4 regions of the Bradyrhizobium sp. LA6.8 genome follow, and region 2 is predicted to be linked to each of the others. Evidence: predicted binding sites of a transcription regulator. Region 2 holds the regulator's gene; each other region holds the start of a gene.

Region 1 (5,780 bases), on a different contig from region 2:
TCCCGATGTCGCGCAAGTCACGGCGATGGCACGAGCGGTTCATCGCGACGAGCACAAGATGCATGCCTTCGTGCGATTCCGCGAGTTCGGCCGCGAACGCGCGGCGCATTACGTCGCCTGGTTCGAGCCGGAGCATTACATCGTCGAGCTCGCCGCACCGTTCTTCGCCAAGCGCTTCGCCGACATGCCCTGGTCGATCCTGACACCCGATCTGTGTGCGCATTGGGATGGCCACGCGCTCTCGTTCACGTCGGGCGTGAGCAAGAACGAAGCACCCGGCGAAGACCGGCTCGAGGAAACCTGGCGGCGCTACTACGCCAGCATCTTCAATCCGGCGCGGCTGAAGGTGAAGGCAATGCAGACGGAGATGCCGAAGAAATATTGGAGGAACCTGCCCGAGGCGTCGATCATTAAGCCCTTGATCGAGGATGCCGAGCGCATGACCGGCGCCATGATCGCCAATGCTGCAACCGATCCGCACAAGCCCCAGAAGCGGCCGGAGGCTCCGATGCCACGCAAGCTGGCTGCCGACGATCTCGAAGCGCTCCGCGAGGAGGCCGCGCATTGCCGCGCCTGCCCGCTCTACAAGGACGCGACGCAGACCGTGTTCGGCGAGGGCCCGAGAGATGCGACCATCATGCTGGTCGGCGAGCAGCCCGGCGACAAGGAAGACCTCGCCGGCCACCCCTTCGTCGGCCCGGCCGGCCAGATGCTCGACCGTGCGCTTCAGGAAGCCGGCGTCGACCGCAACAAGGTCTACGTCACCAACGCGGTCAAGCACTTCAAATTCGTGCCGCGCGGAAAGATCCGTCTGCACCAGAAGCCGGCGACGCCGGAGATCCGGGCGTGCCGGCAATGGTACGAGCGGGAAGTTTCGGTAATCCAGCCCGAGCTCATTGTGGCAATGGGCGCCACCGCCGCGCAGAGCGTGTTCGGCAAGATCACCCCGATCGGCAAGACCCGTGGCCGGCTCATAGACCTGCCCGACGGGCGCAAGGCGCTGGTGACAGTGCACCCGTCCTATCTGCTGCGACTGCCCGATCCGGAAGCCAAAGTGCTGGAATATCAGCGCTTTGTCGAAGACCTGAAGATTGCCGCCGGTTTGCAGAAGAAAGCCGCACGCGCCGCCTAAATACTGGCAAATACTGGAGGGAAAGCGACTTTACGACGCAGCTGTCATCCAGCCTTCAAATCCATCGCGGACAATAGCCCTTCAAATTAGTTAAGGGGGCGTCCAAAAATGACAGATGTTGCATTCGACCGTGCGGTAGGCGATCCGACGCCTGTCCAGCCGGCTTCCAGGCCAAATCTCGACAAGGGTTTTAACCCGCTAACGATGATCCTGTTCTTCGGCATCCTTGCCGCAGGCCTGCTGTTCGTTGCCTACAGCATCTATGTCGACGTCAACGCGACCGGCACGAAGGTGACGACCTTCCTGCCCTACATCCTCTTGTTCGTCGCGCTGCTGATCGCGCTCGGCTTCGAATTCGTCAACGGCTTCCACGACACCGCCAACGCGGTGGCGACCGTGATCTACACCCATTCGCTGCCGGCTGAATTCGCGGTGATGTGGTCGGGCTTCTTCAACTTCCTCGGCGTGCTGCTGTCCTCCGGCGCGGTCGCCTTCGGCATCGTCTCGCTGCTGCCGGTCGAGCTGATCCTCCAGGTCGGCTCCAGCGCCGGCTTCGCCATGGTGTTCGCACTCTTGATCGCCGCGATCATCTGGAACCTCGGTACCTGGTATTTCGGCCTGCCCGCCTCCTCCTCGCACACGCTGATCGGCTCGATCATCGGCGTCGGCATCGCCAATGCCGTCATGCGCGGCCGCGACGGCACCTCGGGCGTCGACTGGAGCAAGGCCACCGAGATCGGCTACGCGCTCCTGCTGTCGCCGCTGTTCGGTTTCATCTGCGCCGCCGTGCTGCTGCTGCTGCTCAAGTTCATCGTGCGCAACCCTGCGCTCTATGCCGCGCCCGAAGGCAACAAGGCGCCGCCGCTCTGGATCCGCGGCCTGCTGATCGCAACCTGCACCGGCGTCAGCTTCGCCCACGGCTCGAACGACGGCCAGAAGGGCATGGGCCTGATCATGCTGATCCTGATCGGCACCGTGCCGACCGCTTACGCGCTCAACCGCGCGCTGCCGGAGAGCCAGGTCGCCCAGTTCCAGAAGGTCTCGGAGGCAGCCTCCAAGGTGATCGCGGCCAAGGGCGCCGGTCACTCGATCATCGGCGATCCCCGTCCTGCGGTGACGCAGTACATCACCTCGCACCACATCAGCGAAGGCACCTACCCCTCGCTGTCGGTGCTGGTGAAGGATGTCGGCGACCAGGTCGCGAAGTACGGCTCGCTCAACAAGGTACCGGCGGAAGTGGTCGGCAACACCCGTAACGACATGTACCTGACCTCGGAAGCGATCCGCTTCCTGATGAAGGACAAGGAAAACGACCTCAACAAGGAAGAGGTCGCGACCTTGAACGCCTACAAGGGCGGCCTCGATAGCGCCACCAAGTTCATCCCGACCTGGGTGAAGGTCGCCGTCGCCATCGCGCTCGGCCTCGGCACCATGGTCGGCTGGAAGCGCATCGTCGTCACCGTCGGTGAGAAGATCGGCAAGACCCATCTCACCTACGCACAGGGCGCCTCCGCCGAGCTGGTCGCCGCCGCCACGATCGGCGCCGCCGACGTGTTCGGTCTGCCGGTCTCGACCACCCACGTGCTGTCGTCCGGCGTCGCCGGCACCATGGCCGCGAACGGCTCGGGCCTGCAGATGGCGACCATCCGCAACCTGCTGATGGCCTGGGTGCTGACGCTGCCCTGCGCGATCGCGCTGTCGGCCACGCTCTACGTGATCTTCTCGCGGATCTTCTGAAGATCACGCGCCTCAAAGACAAAGGGCCCGTGCGATGCACGGGCCCTTTTCGTTTGTGCTTCGGGGGTCGGCGTTAAGACGCCGCGAGCGATTCCTCGACCAGCTTGACCCAATAGGACGTGCCGAACACGATCGCCTCGTCGTTGAAATTGTAGGCGGGGTGATGCAGGCCGGCGCTGTCGCCGTTGCCGCAGAAGATGAACGCGCCGGGCCGCGCTTCCAGCATGTAGGCGAAATCCTCGCCACCCATCAGCGGCGGCATCTCGTGCACATTGGCCTCGCCGGCAACGTTCCTGGCGATGCGCCGCGCCACCTCGGTCTCCGCGGCGTGGTTGTTCACGACAGGGTAGTTGCGCTTGTAGTGCAGGTCGATCTTGGCGCCGGTGATCTGCGCCACGCCCGCCACCACTTCGTGCACGCGCTTCTCGACCAGCTTGCGCACCTCCGGCGACAACGTGCGGATGGTGCCCCTCAACGTCGCAGTCTGCGGAATGACGTTGCGGGCATTGCCGGCGTGGAATTCGCAGATCGAGATCACGGCCGATTCCAGGGGATCGACGCTGCGGGCGACGATCGACTGCAGCGCGGTGATCACCTGCGCGCCGACCAGCACGGAATCGATGCACTTGTGCGGACGCGCGGCATGGCCGCCGAGGCCCTCGATCATGATGTCGACCTCGTCGGTCGCCGCCATGATCGGGCCCGGCCGGATCGCGAACGAGCCGATCGGAATGCCCGGGCCGTTGTGCATGCCGTAGACCTGCTCGATGCCGAAGCGCTCCATCAGGCCGTCCTTGACCATGGCCGCGCCGCCGGCGCCGCCCTCCTCGGCCGGCTGGAAGATCACCACAGCATCACCGGCGAAGTTACGGGTCTCGGCGAGGTAGCGGGCCGCACCGAGCAGCATCGCGGTGTGGCCGTCATGGCCGCAGGCGTGCATCTTGCCCGGAGTCTTGGAGGCGTAAGGCAGGTTGGTCTGCTCGTCGACGGGCAGCGCGTCCATGTCGGCGCGCATGCCGATCACCTTGAGCCCGTCGCCGGCCGGCTTGCTGCCCTTGATCACGCCGACCACGCCGGTCTGCCCGAGGCCGGTCACGACCTCGTCGCAGCCGAACTCGCGCAGCCGGTCCGCAACGAATGCTGCGGTGCGGTGAACGTCGTACAGCAGCTCCGGATGCTGGTGGATGTCCCGGCGCCAGGCCTGAATATCGGGTTGGAGGTCGGCGACGCGGTTCACGATGGGCATGGAGGGTCTCAAGCCTTGTTGGGAATACAGGACTGTCTACCATGCAAGCACCAGTCCACCTAACTCCCGTGGATCGAGGGTCCCCTGTGCTCTCGTCATGGCCGGGCTTGTCACCAGCTTGTCTTGGCCATCCACGTCTGACTATTAGGACGGAAAGCGCGTGGATGCCCCGGACAAGCCCGGGCATGACGCCTGTTTGGGTGGAAGCAGAATGCCGAGGCGCCTCGAAGGTGAGTTTGACTACATTGTCGTCGGAGCCGGCACGGCCGGCTGCATCATCGCCAACCGCCTCTCGGCCGTATCAGGGAATCGCGTCCTCATTCTCGAAGCCGGCGGCGACGACGACTGGATCTGGTTCCACATTCCGGTCGGCTATCTCTTCGCGATCGGCAATCCGCGCTCGGACTGGATGTTCAAGACCGAGGCCGAGCCCGGCCTGAACGGCCGCTCGCTGGCCTATCCCCGCGGCAAGGTGATCGGCGGCTCATCGGCGATCAACGCCATGATCTCGATGCGCGGACAGGCCGCCGATTACGACCACTGGCGCCAGCTCGGCATGACCGGCTGGGGCTATGACGACGTGCTCCCGCTGTTCAAGAAACTCGAAGATCACTTCCTCGGCGCGAGCGAGCATCATGGCACCGGCGGCGGCTGGCGCATCGAGGCGCCACGGCTGTCATGGGCCGTTCTCGACGCCGTCGGCGACGCCGCCGAGGAGATGGGCATCAAGCGCATTCCGGATTTCAACACCGGCGACAACGAAGGCACCAGCTATTTCCACGTCAACCAGAAGCGAGGCCGGCGCTGGTCGTCGGCGCGCGGCTTCCTCAAGCCGGCGCTGAACCGTCCCAACCTGCGGCTCGAGAAGAACGTGCTGGTCGATCGTCTCATCATCGAGCAGGGCCGCGCCGTCGGCGTGCGCTTCATCCAGAATGGCGAGGTCATCGAGGCGCGAGCCAAGCGCGAGGTGATCCTCTCGGCAGGCTCCATCGGCTCAGTGCAGGTGCTGCATCGCTCCGGCATTGGTCCCGCCGACTGGCTGTCGCCGCTCGGCATCGACATCGTGATGGACAAGCCCGGAATCGGCCGCAACCTTCAGGACCATCTCCAGCAGCGCGCGATCTACAAGGTCGAGGGTGTGCGCACGCTGAACGAGACCTATTACAATTTGTTCCGCCGTGGCCTGATGGGGCTCGACTACGCCTTCCGCCGCCGCGGTCCGCTGACCATGGCGCCGTCGCAGCTCGGCATCTTCACGCGCTCCGATGCGACGCGCGCCCGCGCCAACATCCAGTTCCACGTGCAGCCGCTGTCGCTCGACAAGTTCGGTGATCCCCTGCACCGCTTCCCCGCGATCACGGTGAGCGCCTGCAATCTCCAGCCGACCTCGCGCGGCACCGTGCGGCTGCGCTCGGCGAGCCCGGACGAGAAGCCGATCATCGCGCCGAACTATCTGTCGACCGACGACGACCGCCAGGTCGGCGCCGACGCCATCCGGACCACGCGCCGCCTGATGCAGCAGAAGGCGCTGGCCAAATATCGCCCGAGCGAATATCTGCCCGGTCCCACCGTCGGCGACGACGATGCCTCTCTCGCCAAGGCCGCCGGCGACATCGGCACCACCATCTTCCATCCCGTCGGCACCGCGAAGATGGGCGCGGCGAA
Region 2 (5,780 bases):
GCGCATGCAGGCGGTTTTCGGCCTCGTCGAACACGACCGATTGCGGGCCGTCGATCACTTCGTCGGTGACCTCCTCGCCGCGATGGGCGGGCAGGCAATGCATGAACAGCGCATCGGGCTTGGCCAGCGACATCAGCTTCGAATTGACCTGATAGGGCTTCAGCACGTTGTGACGGTGCTCGCCTTCCTTGTCGCCCATCGACACCCAGGTGTCGGTGACGACGCAGTCGGCCCCCTTCACGGCGGCCTCAGGATCGGTGCCGAGCACGATCGGCGCGCCGGTGGCCTTGATGAAGTCCCGCATCACCTTTTTCGGCGCAAGCTCCGGCGGCGTTGCGACATTGAGCTTGAACTTGAAACGCTCGGCGGCATGCGCCCAGGACGCCAGCACGTTGTTGTCGTCGCCGGTCCAGGCCACCGTCCTGCCCTCGATCGGGCCGCGATGCTCTTCGTAGGTCATGAGGTCGGCCATCACCTGGCAAGGGTGCGAGCGCCGTGTCAGGCCGTTGATGACGGGCACCGTCGCATATTCCGCCAGCTCCAGCAGGGCCTCGTGATTGAGGATGCGGATCATGATGGCGTCGACATAGCGCGACAGCACGCGCGCCGTGTCGGCGATGGTCTCGCCGCGGCCGAGCTGCATCTCGGCGCCGGTCAGCATGATCGGCTCGCCGCCGAGCTGGCGCATGGCGACGTCGAACGAGACGCGGGTGCGCGTGGAGGGACGCTCGAAGATCATCGCCAGCGTCTTGCCTTCCAGCGGCTTCACCGGCTGGTGCGCTTTCTGCTTCGCCTTCATGGCGGAGGAGGCCGCGAGCATGCTCTTGAGCTCCGACAACGGGAGCTCGTTGATATCCAGAAAGTGCTTCGGGGACTTGCTCATCAGCTTGTCGCCCGCTTGGTCTGACTGGACGAGATCGCGGCGCAGGCGCGTTCGAGCCGCCCGACGCTGTCCTCGATCTCGGCTTCGGTGACGATCAAGGGCGGCAGGAAGCGCACGACATTGTCGCCGGCGCCGACCGTGAGCAATTTTTCGTTGCGCAATGCCGCGCCGAGATCGCCTGACGGCACCACGGCCTTGATGCCGATCAGAAGGCCTTCGCCGCGCACTTCGCTGACGATGTCAGGATAACGATCGATCACGGAGGCGAGCTTCTGCTTGAGCAGCAGCGACATCTTCTGCACGTGATCGAAGAAGCCGGGCTTGAGCATGACGTCGAGGACGGCGTTGGCAGCCGAGATCGCGAGCGGATTGCCGCCGAAGGTCGAGCCGTGCGAGCCGGGCCCCATGCCGGCAGCCGCGTCCGCGGTCGCCAGCACCGCGCCGATCGGGAAGCCGCCACCGAGCGCTTTGGCCAGCGACATCACGTCAGGCGTGACGCCGGTGCGGCGATGCGCGAACAGATCGCCGGTGCGGCCCATGCCGGTCTGCACCTCGTCGAACGCGAGCAGCAGGCCCTTCTCGTCGCAGAGCTGGCGCAACGCCCTCAGGAAGGCGGGCGTTGCCGAACGCACGCCACCCTCGCCCTGGATCGGCTCGATCAGGATGCCGGCGGTCTGCGGACCGATCGCCTTCTTGACGGCTTCGATATCGCCATGCGGGACCTGGTCGAAGCCGTCCATCGGCGGGCCGAACCCCTCGAGATATTTTGCCGAACCGGTCGCGGCGAGCGTTGCCAGCGTGCGGCCGTGGAAGGCGCCTTCGAAGGTGATGATGCGGTAACGTTCCGGATGACCCTTGGAGAAGTGATGATGGCGGACCAGCTTGATCACACCTTCCAGCGCTTCGGCGCCGGAATTGCAGAAGAACACGAAGTCCGCGAAGCTTTCATTGCACAGACGCGCGGCAAGCTTCTCGCCGTCCGGGCTCTGGAACAGGTTCGACATGTGCCAGAGTTTGGTGGCCTGCTCCTGCAACGCCTTGACCAACGCAGGATGAGCATGGCCGAGCGCATTCACCGCCACGCCCGAGGTGAAATCGAGATAGCGGTCGCCATTGGTCGCAATCAGCCAGCAGCCTTCGCCGCGCTCGAAACCGAGGTCGGACCTGGCGAAAACGGGGAGCAAATGCGGCGCTGCGCTGTTAGTCATGACGATCACTTGAATGTTGCGGACGGTGTGAGCGTGCATTGCGCAACGCACCATTGACCGGCCCGGAAAACGAAACGTGCCGCCTTTTAAGGGCGGCACGCGAGACTATCTTATGCCTGGTGAAACCGGTGTCAATGCCGCCCGGAAAGCCTCGCGAAACGCAGAATCCGTAGTCTTGCGGTGGCGATTTTGCGTATTTCCGCCACGGAACATGTGGAAGCGAGTCGGCGGACTCTTGCGCGTGAGTCACGCCATATTGTAGCGTTTGGCTTGTCAGATACGACATCTCGTGCAGCAGTTCTGATCCTCTAAGTCCTCATGTACCGGCGTAAGCGTTCGGGCGCATCTGGTGCGCCCGGCGAGCCTTAAGGGATTCTGGCGGCACGGGTTTTTCGAAGCTTAGGCATTCGCCGTGCGGCCGCCAGGATGGCAGGCGCCGGCGAAGGAAAGGGTGCAATGACCGTTTTGACCTGGTCGGATGATCGCGTCGAGCAGCTGAAAAAGCTCTGGGAGGCCGGACTTTCGGCCAGCCAGATCGCCGCTGAACTCGGCAATGTGACCCGCAATGCCGTGATCGGCAAAGTGCACCGGCTCGGCCTGTCGGGCCGCGCCAAGAGCCCTTCGTCGGCAGCGCCGCGGCCGCGCAAGGCGCGCCCCGCCCAGCACATGATGCGGGTGACACGCCCGATCGCGCGCGGCAACACCGCGCTGGCGCAGGCCTTCGAAGTCGAGGTCGAGGCCGAACCGGTCACCTACGACAACGTCGTGCCGATGAGCCAGCGGCTGTCGCTGCTGGAGCTGAACGAGGCCACCTGCCACTGGCCGGTCGGCGATCCCTCGAGCCCGGATTTCTTCTTCTGCGGCGGCAAGGCGCTCTCCGGCCTGCCCTACTGCGCTCAGCACTCGCGCGTGGCGTATCAGCCCGCGGCCGATCGCCGGCGCGCGCCGGTGAAGCCGGGTCCGCGCTGAGGTCGTTCTGAGCTCGGAAAGGAGCCGTCACACGATGGCGGCTCAACAAATCCGATGTCGTTCCGGACAAGCGCGCCTCAAACGCGCGCAGATCCGGGACCCTTAACCACCGCAAGATGTGGCTACGGGGACTCGGAGTTACCTTTTGGCACAATAATCACTCGCGGTGGGTGTCCCGGACCCGCGCTTACGCTTGTCCGGGACGACACCGAGACTGTGGCCGCAGCTCACCGAGCTTACGCCTGCTCCGCCTTCGCAAAGCGATCGTCCAGTGCGTAGCCCGCGCCGCGGACGGTGCGGATCGGGTCCTGCTCGCGGCCGAGATTGAGCAGCTTGCGCAGGCGGCCGATATGGACGTCGACGGTGCGCTCGTCGATGTAGATGTCACGGCCCCAGACGCTGTCGAGCAGCTGCTCGCGCGAGAACACGCGGCCGGGATGCTCCAGGAAGAACTCCAGCAGGCGATATTCGGTCGGGCCGAGATCGATCGGCCGGCCCGAACGCGCCACGCGACGCTTGTCGCGGTCAAGCTCGATGTCGCCATAGGCGAGCACGGTGGCGAGCCGCTCCGGGCTGGCGCGCCTGAGCAGGCCCTTCACGCGTGCCAGCAGCTCCGGCACCGAGAACGGCTTGACGATGTAGTCGTCGGCGCCGGTCGCAAGGCCCCGCACCCGCTCGCTCTCCTCGCCGCGCGCGGTGAGCATGATGATCGGGAGCTGCTTGGTCTCGGGCCGGGTGCGCAGCCGCCGGCACAGCTCGATGCCGGAGAGGCCCGGCAGCATCCAGTCGAGCACGATCAAATCGGGGATGTGCTCCTTGAGGCGGGTGTCGGCATCGTCGCCGCGCATCACCGTCTCGACGTCATAGCCGTCGCCTTCGAGGTTGTAGCGGAGAAGCTCGGTGAGAGCTTCCTCGTCCTCAACCACCATAATGCGTGCGCCCATGGTGTTCGTCGCTCCTTAAGTGTTCGGGACCGTCGTGGCGAAGGTCGTCATGTCGCCCTTCGGCCGCTTGTCAGTGATCGCCTGGCCCTCGATCATGTAGAACACGGTCTCGGCGATGTTGGTGGCGTGGTCACCGATGCGCTCGATGTTCTTGGCGCAGAACATCAGATGGATGCAGAACGAGATGTTGCGCGGATCCTCCATCATGTAGGTGAGGAGCTCGCGGAACAGCGAGGTGCAGATGGCGTCGACTTCCTCGTCGCCCTTCCACACCGCCATTGCCGCCGGCAGATCGTGCGCGGCATAGGCGTCCAGCACCGACTTGACCTGCTGCTGCACGAGGTCGGTCATGTGCTCCAGGCCGCGGAACAGCTTGAGCGGATGGAAATCCGTCTCCAGCGCCGCGACGCGCTTGCCCATGTTCTTGGCGAGGTCGCCGATCCGCTCGAGATCGGTCGCGACGCGCATGGCGCCGACGATCTCGCGCAGATCCACCGCCATCGGCTGGCGGCGCGCAATGGTGAGAACGGCGCGCTCCTCGATCTTCTTCTGGAGCGCGTCGAGCTCGGCGTCGATGGTCACGACGCGCTGGCCGAGCGCGACGTCGCGGCGGATCAGCGCGTCGACGGAATCGACGATCATGCGCTCGGCGATGCCGCCCATCTCGGCGACCAGGCGCGTGAGCTCCTGGAGGTCGGTGTCGAAGGCCTTTGCGGTATGTTCAGAACCCATGTTCCGTCTCCTCAGCCGAACCGGCCGGTGATGTAATCCTGCGTGCGCCGGTCGGTCGGCGACGTGAAGATCTTGCTGGTGTCGTCGAACTCGATCAGCTCGCCGAGATACATGAAAGCGGTCTTGTCGGAGACGCGCGCCGCCTGCTGCATGTTGTGGGTGACGATCGCGATCGTGTAGTTCTCGGACAGCTCCTGGATCAGCTCCTCGACCTTGGCGGTCGAGATCGGGTCGAGCGCCGAGCAGGGTTCGTCGAACAAGATCACCTCGGGCCGCACCGCGACCGTGCGGGCGATGCAGAGGCGCTGCTGCTGGCCGCCGGAGAGCGACAGGCCGGAGGCGTTGAGCTTGTCCTTGACCTCGTTCCACAGCGCGCCGCCGCGCAGCGCCTTCTCGACGCGGTCGTCCATCTCGGACTTCGAGATCTTCTCGTAAAGGCGGATGCCGAAGGCGATGTTCTCGTAGATCGTCATCGGGAACGGCGTCGGCTTCTGGAACACCATGCCGACGCGAGCGCGCAGCAAATTGAGGTCCAGCTTGGGGTCGAGGACGTTGGTCTGGTCGAGCATGAGCTGACCGGTGACGCGCTGGCCCGGATAGAGGTCGTACATCCGATTGAAGATGCGCAGCAGGGTCGACTTGCCGCAGCCCGACGGGCCGATGAACGCCGTGACGCGGTTGGTGCCGAGCGCCAGATTGATGTTCTTCAGCGCGTGGTGCTCGCCGTAATAGAAATTGAGGTTGCGCACCGTCACCTTGGCCGGAGCTTCGGGCAGCACCGGCGCCTGCGGCAAACCACCGGCCGCGCTCATCGATACGGAAAGATCACTCATTTTGCGGTCCTCTCGGCGCTCAGAATGCGCGCGCCAATATTTAGGGCAAGAACGGTCAGGGTGATGAGCAGCGCGCCGCTCCAGGCGAGCTGCTTCCAGTAGGCGTAGGGGCTCTGCACGAAATTGTTGATGGTGACCGGCAGGTTCGCCATCGTCTTGTTCAGACCCAGGCTGAAGAACTGGTTCGACAGCGCGGTGAAGAGCAGCGGCG
Region 3 (5,780 bases), on a different contig from region 2:
GTGTTGGCGGCGATGAAAGTGTCGAGCTTCTTGCGATCTTCGGATGAGACCCAGCGGGCGAGCTGGAACTCGCTGACCTCGAACTCGACCGGCAGCGAATATTCCGCCTCGAGCCGTGCCTTCAGCACGTCAAGCTGCAGCGCCCCGACCACGCCGACCAGCGCCGGTGCGCCGTCGCGCGGGCGGAACACTTGCACAACGCCCTCTTCGGACATCTGCTGAAGCGCTTCCTTCAGCTTCTTCGCCTTCATCGCGTCGGTGAGACGCACGCGGCGGACGATTTCCGGCGCGAAGCTCGGTACGCCGACGAAGGTGAAATCCTCGCCCTCGGTCAGGGTGTCGCCGATGCGCAGCGTGCCGTGATTGGGAATACCGACGACGTCGCCGGCGAAGGCTTCGTCCGCGACCGACCGGTCCTGCGCGAAGAAGAATTGCGGGCTCGACAGCGGCATGCTCTTGCCGGTGCGCACCAGCTTCGCCTTCATGCCGCGGCTGAGCTTGCCGGAGCACAGCCGCGCAAAAGCAATGCGGTCGCGGTGGTTCGGATCCATGTTCGCCTGGATCTTGAACACGAAGGCGCTCATGCGCGGGTCGGTCGCCTCGATCTTGCGCTGGTCGCTCTCCTGCGCGCGCGGCTCCGGCGCGAACTTGCCGAGACCTTGCAGGAGGTCGCCGACGCCGAAATTGCGCAGCGCGCTGCCGAAATAGACCGGCGTCAGATGGCCCTCGCGAAAGGCGGCGAGCTCGAACGGTTTCGAAGCCTCGGTGACGAGCTCGAGCTCGTCCTTCACCGCGGAGACGTCAAGATTGGCGTTGAGCTTGGCCAGTTCCGCAATCTCGATCTGCTGGGCCGCGCCAGTCTTGGCGCCGCCCCCTTCGAGCAGGCGCACGCCGCCATTGGCGACGTCATAGGTGCCGAGGAAATCGCGGCCGCGGCCGACCGGCCAGGTCATCGGCGTGGTGTCGAGCGCCAGCGTCTTCTCGATCTCGTCGAGCAGCTCGAAGACGTCGCGGCTCTCGCGGTCCATCTTGTTGATGAAGGTGATGATCGGAATGTCGCGCAGGCGGCAGACCTCGAACAGCTTTCGGGTGCGCGCCTCGATGCCCTTGGCGGCGTCGATCACCATGACAGCGGAGTCGACCGCTGTGAGCGTACGGTAGGTGTCCTCCGAAAAGTCCTCGTGGCCCGGCGTGTCCAGGAGGTTGAACACGAGACCCTCGAACTCGAAGGTCATGACCGAGGTCACGACCGAGATGCCGCGCTCGCGCTCGATCTTCATCCAGTCCGAACGGGTGTTGCGCCGCTCGCCCTTGGCCTTGACCTGGCCGGCGAGATTGATGGCGCCGCCGAACAGCAGCAGTTTCTCGGTCAGCGTGGTTTTGCCCGCGTCCGGGTGGGAGATGATCGCGAAGGTGCGCCGCCGCGCCACCTCGGTGGCAAGCGGGGAACGGGCCGGCGAGTCGGCTGATATGGCGATGTCGGACATGGCGGGAGCGTTTGGCAGGGAAAATGGGCCTGATCAAGCCTCATGTGGTGATTGCGGAGCCCTACGGCCAGCCCCATATCCGCTCCCGGGGAGGACGGCCTCCCCCCTCATCAGCATATCCGCCGCGGGGACGACCCTGCCTTGAATGGAGGGTCGTCATGGCCTGGAGCATCCTGTTCGTCGCCGGTCTTCTCGAGATTACCTGGGCGATCGGCCTGAAATACACCGAGGGCTTTACCAAGCTTGTTCCGTCCGTCATCACGCTCGTGGCGATGGCCGGCAGCGTCATTCTGCTCGGACTTGCTCTTAAAACACTGCCCGTCGGAACCGCCTATGCGGTCTGGACCGGCATCGGCGCGGTCGGTACCGCCGCGCTTGGCATCATTCTGTTCGGCGAGCCGGCCACGGCGTTCCGCCTCGCCAGCATCGGGCTGATCGTCGCCGGCATCGCTGGGCTGAAATTCGTCACCTGACGAAAATCTGGACCGCCCACCAGGTCAGCGCCGCGACAATGGCCGAGGCCGGGATCGTGATCACCCAGGCATAGACGATCGAGCTCGCGACGTTCCAGCGCACCGCCGAGACGCGGCGGGCCGCGCCGACGCCGACGATCGCGCCAGTGATGGTGTGGGTGGTCGAGACGGGAACGCCGAGGAAGGTCGCCATGAACAGCGTCGCGGCGCCGCCGGTCTCGGCGCAAAAGCCTTGCATCGGCGTCAGCTTGGTGATGCGCAGGCCCATGGTGCGGACGATGCGCCAGCCGCCCATCAGCGTGCCCAGCGCCATCGCGGCCTGGCAGGACAGCACCACCCAGAACGGCACCGAGAATTCGCCGCCGAGATGGCCCTGCGAATACAGCAGCACCGCGATGATGCCCATGGTCTTCTGGGCGTCATTGCCGCCATGGCCGAGCGAATAGAGCGAGGCGGAGGCGAATTGCAGGATGCGGAAGGCGCGATCGACCGCGAACGGCGTCGAGCGCACCGAAAGCCAGGACACGATCGCGACCAGCATCATCGCAAGCAGGAAGCCGACCAGCGGCGACAGCACGATCGCAAGCACCGCCTTGGACAGGCCGCTCCACACCGCCGCCGAGATCCCCGCCTTGGCCATGCCGCCGCCGACAAGGCCACCGATCAGCGCATGCGAGGAGGAGGATGGGATGCCGAGCCCCCAGGTCACCAGGTTCCAGACGATCGCGCCGACGAGCGCCGCGAAGATCACCTGGGCGTCGACCACCGCGGGATCGATGATGCCGGTGCCGATGGTCTGGGCAACATGCAGCCCGAACACCATGAAGGCGATGAAATTGAAGAACGCGGCCCAGAGCACCGCGAATTGCGGCCGCAGCACGCGGGTGGACACGATGGTCGCGATCGAATTGGCGGCGTCGTGCAGGCCGTTCAGGAAGTCGAACAGCAGCGCGACGGCGATCAAGCCGACGAGGACAGGAAGTCCGAGCGCAGCATCCACGGCGCGACCCCTGCCCTAAACTTGCTCGATGACGATGCTGTTGATCTCGTTCGCGACGTCGTCGAAACGGTCGGCCACCTTTTCGAGATGGTCGTAGATCTCGACGCCGACGATGAAATCCATCGCGCTGCCATCACGGTGCTTGAGAAACAGCTCCTTCAGCCCGATGTCATGGAGATCGTCGACCCGGCCCTCCAGCTTGCCCAGCTCTTCCGTGATCGCGGTCAGCATCGCGACGTTCGGGCCGATCGACTGCATCAGCGGCAACGCCCGCCCCACGAGATTGGCGCATTCGATCAGAAGCCCACCAATCTCCCGCATCGGCGGCTCGAAGGTGCGGACCTCGAACAGCATCACGGCCTTGGCCGTCTGCTGCATCTGGTCGATGGCATCGTCCATCGAGGTGATGAGATTTTTGATGTCGCCACGGTCGAAGGGGGTGATGAAGGTACGGCGCACCGCCGTCAGCACCTCACGGGTGATGTTGTCGGCGTCGTTCTCGAACTGGTTGACACGCTGGCAGTAGACCGGCGTCTCCTCGCCCCCGTTGAGCATGCCCTGGAGTGCGATCGAGCCCTGGATCACGGTCTGTGCATGGCGGTCGAACAGGTCGAAGAACCGTTCTTCCTTGGGCAGGAAAGCGCGAAACCATCGCATCATGGGGATAGGCTACCGGTTGGAAATGGCCCGGCCCGAACTGGCCGTCACAAAACTGTCATAGACCATTTCCGCTCCGCGCGCGTGTCATCTCACGCCCGCGGAGTCGGATCATCCACCGGATTCGCGCACCAATAAAATCTGTGCGATATCAAAGGCTTATAGCGAGCGCCGGAAGTAATGGGCGATTTCGCCGATGACGCCGCGGCGGAAGGTGAGCACGCAGACCACGAAGATCGAGCCCTGGATCACCGTCACCCACTGGCCGAAGCCGGCCAGATATTGCTGCATGGCAATAATCGCGAAGGCGCCGACCACGGGACCGAAAATGGTGCCGAGACCGCCGACCAATGTCATCAGCACGACCTCGCCCGACATCGTCCAGTGCACGTCGGTGAGCGAGGCATTCTGCGCCACGAACACCTTCAGCGATCCGGCAAAGCCGGCCAGCGTGCCGGACAGGACGAAAGCCAGGAATTTATATTGGTCGGTCCGGTAGCCGAGCGAGATCGCGCGCGGCTCGTTCTCGCGGATCGACTTCAGCACTTCACCGAACGGCGAGTTGATGATGCGGTAGATCAGCAGGAAGCCGGCGAGGAAGCCGGCCAACACGACGTAATAAAGCACCGTCGGCTTGGAGAGATCGAGCAAACCGAACATCCGCCCCTGCGGAATGCCCTGAATGCCGTCCTCACCATGGGTGAACGGCGCCTGGAGGTAGATGAAGTACAGGAGCTGCGACAGCGCCAGCGTGATCATCGAGAAATAGATGCCCTGGCGGCGGATCGAGATATAGCCGGTGATGAGCGACAGCCCGAACGCCGCGGCGATTCCAACGAGGATGCCGAGCTCCGGCGGCAACGCCCACACTTTCAGCGCGTGCGCGCTGCAATAGCCGGCGGTGCCCATGAACATTGCGTGGCCGAACGACAACAGGCCGCCATAGCCGATCAGCAGGTTGAAGGCGCAGGCAAGCAGCGCAAAGCACAGCGCCTGCATCACGAAGAACGGATAGACGCCCGTGAAGGGCACCGACGCCAGCAGCAGCGCCATCACCACGAACACGACCATCTCGTCACGCATCGCGCGCGGGGTTACCGGCAGCGTGTCGTCCGTCAAGGCTGTCATATCAGGCCGCCCTTCCCGTCAGTCCCGTTGGCTTCACCAAGAGCACCAGCACCATCAGCACGAACACGACGGTGTTGGAGGCCTCGGGGTAGAAATACTTGGTCAGGCCCTCGATCACACCGAGCGCAAAGCCGGTGATGATGGAGCCCATGATCGATCCCATGCCGCCGATCACGACCACCGCGAACACGACGATGATGAGGTCGGCGCCCATCAACGGCCGCACCTGGTTGATCGGCGCCGAGAGCACACCGGCGAGCGCGGCAAGGCCGACGCCGAGACCGTAGGTCAGCGTAATCATGCGTGGCACGTTGATGCCGAAAGCGCGCACCAGCGTCGGATTTTCAGTGGCGGCGCGCAGGTTAGCACCGAGCCGCGTCTTCTCGATCAGGAACCAGGTGGCGATACACACCACCAGCGAGAAGATGACGACCCAGCCGCGATAGATCGGCAGGAACATGAAGCCGAGATTCATGCCGCCCTTGAGCTGGTCCGGAATGGCGTAAGGCAGACCGGAGGAGCCGAAATAGTTCTGGAACACGCCCTGCACGATCAGCGCGATGCCGAAGGTCAGGAGCAGGCCGTAGAGGTGGTCGAGCCCCGTCAGCCATTGCAGCATGGTCCGTTCCAGGATCATGCCGAAGATACCGACGATAACAGGCGCGATCAGCAGCGCCCACCAATAGTTGATGCCGCCGAGGCTCAGCAGGAAATAGGCAACGAACGCGCCCATCATGTAGAGCGCACCGTGGGCGAAATTGATGATGTTGAGCATGCCGAAGATCACGGCAAGCCCGAGACTGAGCAGCGCGTAGAACGAGCCGTTGATCAATCCCACCAGTAGCTGAGCGTAAAGAGCCTGCATCGATCCCGCACCCGGTCCCTTCGGCGTTGCCTGAAAATCGCCCGCAGGCCTGATCGCCTGCGGGCGGTTATCTTACTTCTTCAAGAGCGCGCACTTGCTCTCGGACAGCGGCGTGAAAGCCTGGTCGCCCGGCACGGTGCCGACCAGCTTGTAGAAGTCCCACGGCCCCT
Region 4 (5,780 bases), on a different contig from region 2:
GCTTGCGCTGATCGCTGACGTCCAGATGCGTCGCGACCGAGCCGCCGTTCGGCAACACGAAATATTTCACCAGGATGGCGCGGCCATCAGGCAGTTCGGTGATCAGGCCGTTGGGGCTCGCCGCCTTCTCGTAGAACTCATCGTCGGAGACACCGCCGAGGACGTCGCGCTTGCGCCTGAGTTCGAGGATGTCGTAGCCGGTCATCCCGGTCCACAGATCCGAGCGCGCCAGGCCGTAGATCTCGAGATAGCGGTCGTTGCAGAACATGATGCGTCGTTGCGCATCCGTCATCACCACGCCCTGGTTGAGATTGTTCATGGCGGAGGAGACGAAGGCGTTGCGCCGCAGCTGCAAGCGCTTGGTGCGGCGCAGCGAGGAATGGATCCACAGCGCGATGGCGGCCAGGAACGCACAGACGACGATGCCGCCGATCAGCGCTTCCCAGACCAAATTGGGATCGAGCTTGCCTGGCGGCGCGAAGCTGTCCGAGAGCGCAAAGGCGCGCGCAGGCGCGACCGCGCTGCCCAGGCACACGACGGCCTGCACAGCAATCGGAAGCGTGCTGCCCACGTGCCAGTTCTTCTCAGCCATCAGCCACCCGCGCTTTCAACGTCGGATTGTCTGGCTTCACGGGTTTGGATCGGGTAAACGCCTGTACGCGCAACAGAAAAATGTGACGCCAAATACGGCAATTGCCCTGACATGATAAATGCTTCCTTAATGGAAAACGGCCCGGTGCCGTGGTTCTCAGGCCTGATGCCACCGTTGCTTTCAATGGATACACTGCACAACCATGGATAGGGTCGACTGCGTCGTCATCGGAGCCGGCGTGGTCGGGCTCGCGGTGGCTCGAAAGCTTGCCCAGGCCGGGCGCGAGGTGATCGTGCTCGAGGAAGCCGAGGCCATCGGCACCATCACCTCCTCGCGCAACAGCGAGGTGATCCATGCCGGGATCTATTACCGCGCCGGCAGCTGGATGGCGCGCATGTGCGTCAGCGGCAAGCATGAGCTGTACCGCTACTGCGGCGAGCGCGGCATCCCGCACAAGAATTGCGGCAAGCTGATCGTCGCGACCAGCGCCAAGGAGACCGAGAAGCTGCAATCGATCAAGGCGCATGCCGAGGCCAATGGCGTGCTCGACATGCAGCTGCTCACCGGCGAGGCCGCGCGCGCGCTGGAGCCGGCGCTCGCCTGCGATGCCGCGCTGCTCTCGCCATCGACCGGCATCATCGACAGCCACGCCTACATGCTCTCGCTGCGCGGCGAGGCCGAGGCAGCCGGCGCGGCCTTCGCGTTTCACACCCCGCTGATCCGCGCCAAGGCAGCCGGCGATGCGATCGAGATCGAGGCCGGCGGCGAAGCGCCGATGACGCTGCAATGCGGCCTGCTCGTCAACGCCGCCGGGCTCTCGGCGACAACGGTCGCACGCCACATCGACGGCATGCCGATCGACCGGATTCCACCCGCCTATCTCGCCAAGGGAAACTATTTCAGCTGCAACGCCAGGGCACCGTTCTCGCACCTGATCTATCCGGTGCCCGAGCCAGGCGGGCTCGGCGTGCATCTGACACTGGACATGGCCGGGCAGGCACGCTTCGGCCCCGACGTCGAGTGGATCGAGACGATCAATTACGAGGTCGATCCATCACGCGCCGAGCGCTTCTATCCGGCGATCCGGAGATACTGGCCGACGCTGCCCGACGGCGCGCTGATGCCGAGCTATTCAGGCATTCGCCCGAAGATCGTGCCGCCGGCGGTGGCCACGCAGGATTTTCTGATGCAGGGCCCGCGCGATCACGGCGTCGAAGGCCTGATCAACCTGTTCGGCATCGAATCGCCGGGACTGACGTCATCGCTCGCGATCGCGGATCACGTCGCCGAGCTCGCAGGCATCTAGGGGATTTTCCATCGGAGCGGAAAGGCTCCAAGTGCCGTGCAAATAACTTTGCACGCTGCGCACCTTCATGCAGGGATGAGCGCAATAGCTCTCACCCCTGCATGAAAGGGTAAGTTCAACTCTACACTGTTACAGGGGTTACTAGTGGAGCGTGTCGCCGGTGTGCTTCAAACGCTCGATCTGGTCCTTGACCATCAACTTCCGTCGCTTCAACTCAACAATTTGCAGGTCGTCTGTTGAAAGGTGCACGAGAGCTTCGTGCAATTCGTTTTCGAGCGTTTTGTGCTTCCGTTCCAATTCAACCAGATGTGCCTGAATTGTCATTCGAAACCTCCTCGGTAGGGGGAAACCTTGGATTCGATCCGGACAAACAAGTGTACATCACCGATTCGTTCTGTCGATATGTATCCGTCGTCGCAGCGTCATTTTTGAAAATTCATATGTAACGAATCGTGAGTAAGGAACCACGCTGGAAAAATCCATGATATCAATGTGCTTGCGCAACGCCGCAACGAATCGTCGAAATATCTTGCGAGAGTTCGGTGAGCGGCGGCCCGAGATCGCTTGCGATCACGGCGCGCAAGGACGATAATTTCCACAGGGCATCCACAGCCTTGAATCTCACGCCCATCGGGTTTTCGGCCACCGCGAACATGACCAATGAAGACGAGCGTGAGCTCGAAGCCGAGCTCACCCGGTTGCAGCAAGAACACCGAGATCTCGACGCCGCGATCGATGCGATGCATCAATCGCCTGCCCCCGACCTGTTGCGGTTACAACGGTTGAAGAAGCGCAAGCTGTTGTTGCGCGACCGTATCGCGTTCATCGAAGACCAGATCACGCCGGACATCATCGCCTGAACCGCGAGGCCCTTTTCGTGGCAGCTCGCCGCATCCGAATCCGCTTGACTCGAAAAGAACAAAATAGGAACATTTGGGCATCCCACCGCCCCAGGAAACGCCCAGGAAACCCCCGAGGACAACGCAGATGTCGGCAACCGCCCTTCTCGACAACAGCCATTATGAACAGGCCTGCGACCAGGCGATCGCGATGTGCGACGGCAATCTGCGCAGCACCATCAAGGCGCTGATCATGGCCAACGAATATCTGGAAGCAGAGCTGGAAGAATTACAGGCGGCGATTTCAGCCGGCTGCATTCCCGAGACCGCACGCAGCAAGGTGCGGAGCAACAGCAGCGCCGCCTGAGTTCAACATCGGAGCAACGCCATGTCGGATGTGACCTACTACGTTGCAATGCCCTTCCTGATCGATGCCGACGGATCGCCTGTCGCGGGCGCCGCGGAGGAATGCCAGAGCTCGGCGGCCGCGTTGCGGCGCGCCGAGATCATGGCGCACGGTGCCGGCCATATCGGCGCGGTTGCGTTCAGCCGCAGCGGCGATCCCATGACCGGCGAATTCGGCGACGCCACGCTGCTGCGCAAATTCGGCAACGTGCCGGAAGATCTGGCCACGCTGTAAGGGTTGTTGCTTGAGCATGATCTCCGCGCAACGCGGTCCGCATTTGTCGCGAGGATCGTGCCCTAGTTGCTGACCAGCCTGATCAGCGGCTCGTGCCGCCGGTGCGCCTTGCGCACATACATGGCGGCATCAGCCTCCTCCAGCGCGCGGCCTGCATCGGACTGCGCCCCCAGCAGCGCGACACCTGCGGAGGCGCCCGCGGTCACGCGCTGACCGCGAAAGGCAAACGACAATTCGTCGATCGCCTGCTCGAAAGTCGCGGCCTTCGCCTTGGCGTCGGTCTCGCTGAGATTCCAGAGCAGCAGCGCGAACTCGTCGCCGCCAAGCCGGCCGACCACGTCCGAGGCGCGGACCTGCCGCGTCAGGGTGGCCGCAATCGCCTTGAGCACCTCGTCTCCGGCGGCATGGCCGAAGGAATCATTGATCGGCTTCAGGCGATCGACGTCGAGGACGATCAGCGCGCCGCTGGCGCGGTAGCGCTTCATGTAGGCGATGGCGCGCGCGAGCTCGCGCTCGAAGCCGCGCCGGTTCGGAATCTCGAGCAGGAAATCGGTGTCGGCCGCAGCTTCCAGTTCCGCGACCCGCCGCGCCGCCTCCTTGAGCTTGCTCCGCAAGCCGCGGATGGTCGCCCTGGTGTCGTCGGCGGCCGACGCTCCGCGCCGCGCCGGCTTGGCTGAGCGCTTCGCCAGCCGCCTGGGGGCAGCTTTGGACCGGCTGGCGCTGGCTTTCCGGCCCTTTTTGGCCTTCGCAGCGCTCGCCCTTTTTGGTTTCTTCATGGGCATCCTGCTCAATGAAGGCTTGCGGGGATTCACCAAGACAGGATAGTGCATTCCCTTCTCCTTGCCACCGCCTTGCGAGCCACCGGCCGGAACCGTTAATCTGGCCTATCTTTCTGTTTTCCGAGCACAATTGACGTCATGACCGCGCCGATCGCCATCATCATGGGAAGCCAGTCGGACTGGGAGACGATGCGGCATGCCGCCGACACGCTCGCAGCGCTCGGCGTTGCCGCCGATACCCGCATCGTTTCGGCACACCGCACCCCCGACCGGCTGTTTGCATTCGCCAAGGGTGCCAAGGCGGCAGGCTACAAGGTCATCATCGCCGGCGCGGGTGGCGCTGCGCATCTGCCCGGCATGGCGGCGGCGCTGACGGAACTGCCCGTGTTCGGCGTTCCCGTCGAATCCAGGACGCTCAAGGGCATCGATTCGCTCTATTCGATCGTGCAGATGCCCGCGGGCATCCCGGTCGGCACCCTCGCCATCGGCAAGGCCGGCGCGATCAACGCGGCGCTGCTTGCGGCTTCAGTGCTCGCATTGTCCGACCCGGCCCTGGCCGACCGTCTCGCCGCCTGGCGCAAGGCACAGACCGAGGCGGTTGCGGAGCGCCCGGAGGACAAGGCGTGACTGACGCAAAGCAGGTGAAGCTGAAGCCCGGCGACACCATCGGAATCCTCGGCGGCGGACAATTGGGGCGGATGCTGGCCATGGCTGCGGCGCGGCTCGGCCTGCGCTGCCAGGTATTCTCGCCCGATCCGGACTCGCCCGCCTTCGACGTCGTGCTGAACGCGACCTGCGCCGAATATGCCGACGTCGAAGCGCTCGAGCTGTTCGCCAACGACGTCGACGTCATCACCTACGAATTCGAGAACGTGCCGTCTGCCGCCGCGATGGTGCTGGACGCGCGTCGCCCGGTGCTGCCCAACCGCAAGATCCTCGAGACCACCCAGGACCGGCTCGCCGAGAAGGATTTCGTGACGCGGCTCGGCATCGGCACCGCAGCCTATGCCGACGTCACCTCGGTCTCCTCGCTGCGCGAGGCGATCGCCCGGATCGGCCTTCCGGCCGTGCTGAAGACCCGCCGCTTCGGCTATGACGGCAAGGGCCAGGCCATCATCCGCGAGGGCGACGACATCGCCAAGGTGTGGACCAGCCTCGCCACCAAATCGGCGATCCTGGAAGCCTTTATCCCGTACGAGCGCGAGATCTCCGTGATTGCGGCGCGCTCGGCGACCGGCCAGGTCGAGTGCTTCGACGTCACCGAGAACGAGCACCGCGACCACATTCTGAAGATATCCCGCGCGCCCGCACAGATTCCGGATGCGCTCGCGGAAGAAGCGCGCAGCATCGCCGGCAAGATCGCCGGCGCGCTCGATTATGTCGGCGTGCTCGCGGTCGAGATGTTCGTGCTCGCCAACGGCACCGGGCCGAAGGTGCTGGTCAACGAGATCGCCCCGCGCGTGCACAATTCCGGACACTGGACGCTCGACGGCGCCTCAGTCTCGCAGTTCGAGCAGCACATCCGCGCCATTGCCGGCTGGCCGCTCGGCAAGGCCGTGCGCCACGGCGAAATCGTCACAATGACCAATCTGATCGGCGACGAGATCAACGATTACGAGAAGTG

Evidence for each region. Region 2 encodes PhoB, which activates phosphate uptake and scavenging genes when phosphate is short. Its sites were predicted from a motif close to TGTCATNNANCTGTCAT; they were not measured.
Region 1: ABIA90_RS00285 (inorganic phosphate transporter) is a predicted target of PhoB. The motif match lies at 1,175-1,191, and genes of this name have one in related genera.
Region 3: ABIA90_RS05735 (DUF47 domain-containing protein) is a predicted target of PhoB. The motif match lies at 3,663-3,679, and genes of this name have one in related genera.
Region 4: ABIA90_RS12475 (YdcH family protein) is a predicted target of PhoB. The motif match lies at 2,308-2,324, and genes of this name have one in related genera.

What each region holds. Positions count from the first base shown of each region.
Region 1 is NZ_JBEPQQ010000001.1:63,386-69,165, reverse strand. It holds gene ABIA90_RS00290 (UdgX family uracil-DNA binding protein) at 1-1,132, shown strand, start outside; gene ABIA90_RS00285 (inorganic phosphate transporter) at 1,241-2,869, shown strand; gene ABIA90_RS00280 (M20 aminoacylase family protein) at 2,943-4,115, opposite strand; gene ABIA90_RS00275 (GMC family oxidoreductase) at 4,327-5,780, shown strand, end outside.
Region 2 is NZ_JBEPQQ010000016.1:48,526-54,305, forward strand. It holds gene argF (ornithine carbamoyltransferase) at 1-883, opposite strand, end outside; gene ABIA90_RS43580 (aspartate aminotransferase family protein) at 883-2,091, opposite strand; gene ABIA90_RS43585 (GcrA family cell cycle regulator) at 2,548-3,060, shown strand; gene phoB (phosphate regulon transcriptional regulator PhoB) at 3,297-4,004, opposite strand; gene phoU (phosphate signaling complex protein PhoU) at 4,020-4,736, opposite strand; gene pstB (phosphate ABC transporter ATP-binding protein PstB) at 4,748-5,569, opposite strand; gene pstA (phosphate ABC transporter permease PstA) at 5,566-5,780, opposite strand, start outside.
Region 3 is NZ_JBEPQQ010000001.1:1,291,224-1,297,003, reverse strand. It holds gene ABIA90_RS05750 (peptide chain release factor 3) at 1-1,487, opposite strand, end outside; gene sugE (quaternary ammonium compound efflux SMR transporter SugE) at 1,646-1,960, shown strand; gene ABIA90_RS05740 (inorganic phosphate transporter) at 1,953-2,960, opposite strand; gene ABIA90_RS05735 (DUF47 domain-containing protein) at 2,976-3,620, opposite strand; gene ABIA90_RS05730 (branched-chain amino acid ABC transporter permease) at 3,777-4,745, opposite strand; gene ABIA90_RS05725 (branched-chain amino acid ABC transporter permease) at 4,747-5,610, opposite strand; gene ABIA90_RS05720 (ABC transporter substrate-binding protein) at 5,683-5,780, opposite strand, start outside.
Region 4 is NZ_JBEPQQ010000002.1:1,134,433-1,140,212, reverse strand. It holds gene ABIA90_RS12485 (sensor domain-containing protein) at 1-592, opposite strand, end outside; gene ABIA90_RS12480 (NAD(P)/FAD-dependent oxidoreductase) at 795-1,898, shown strand; gene ABIA90_RS12475 (YdcH family protein) at 2,040-2,222, opposite strand; gene ABIA90_RS12470 (YdcH family protein) at 2,552-2,758, shown strand; gene ABIA90_RS12465 (hypothetical protein) at 2,886-3,104, shown strand; gene ABIA90_RS12460 (hypothetical protein) at 3,126-3,377, shown strand; gene ABIA90_RS12455 (GGDEF domain-containing protein) at 3,440-4,066, opposite strand; gene ABIA90_RS12450 (hypothetical protein) at 3,999-4,202, shown strand; gene purE (5-(carboxyamino)imidazole ribonucleotide mutase) at 4,295-4,783, shown strand; gene ABIA90_RS12440 (5-(carboxyamino)imidazole ribonucleotide synthase) at 4,780-5,780, shown strand, end outside.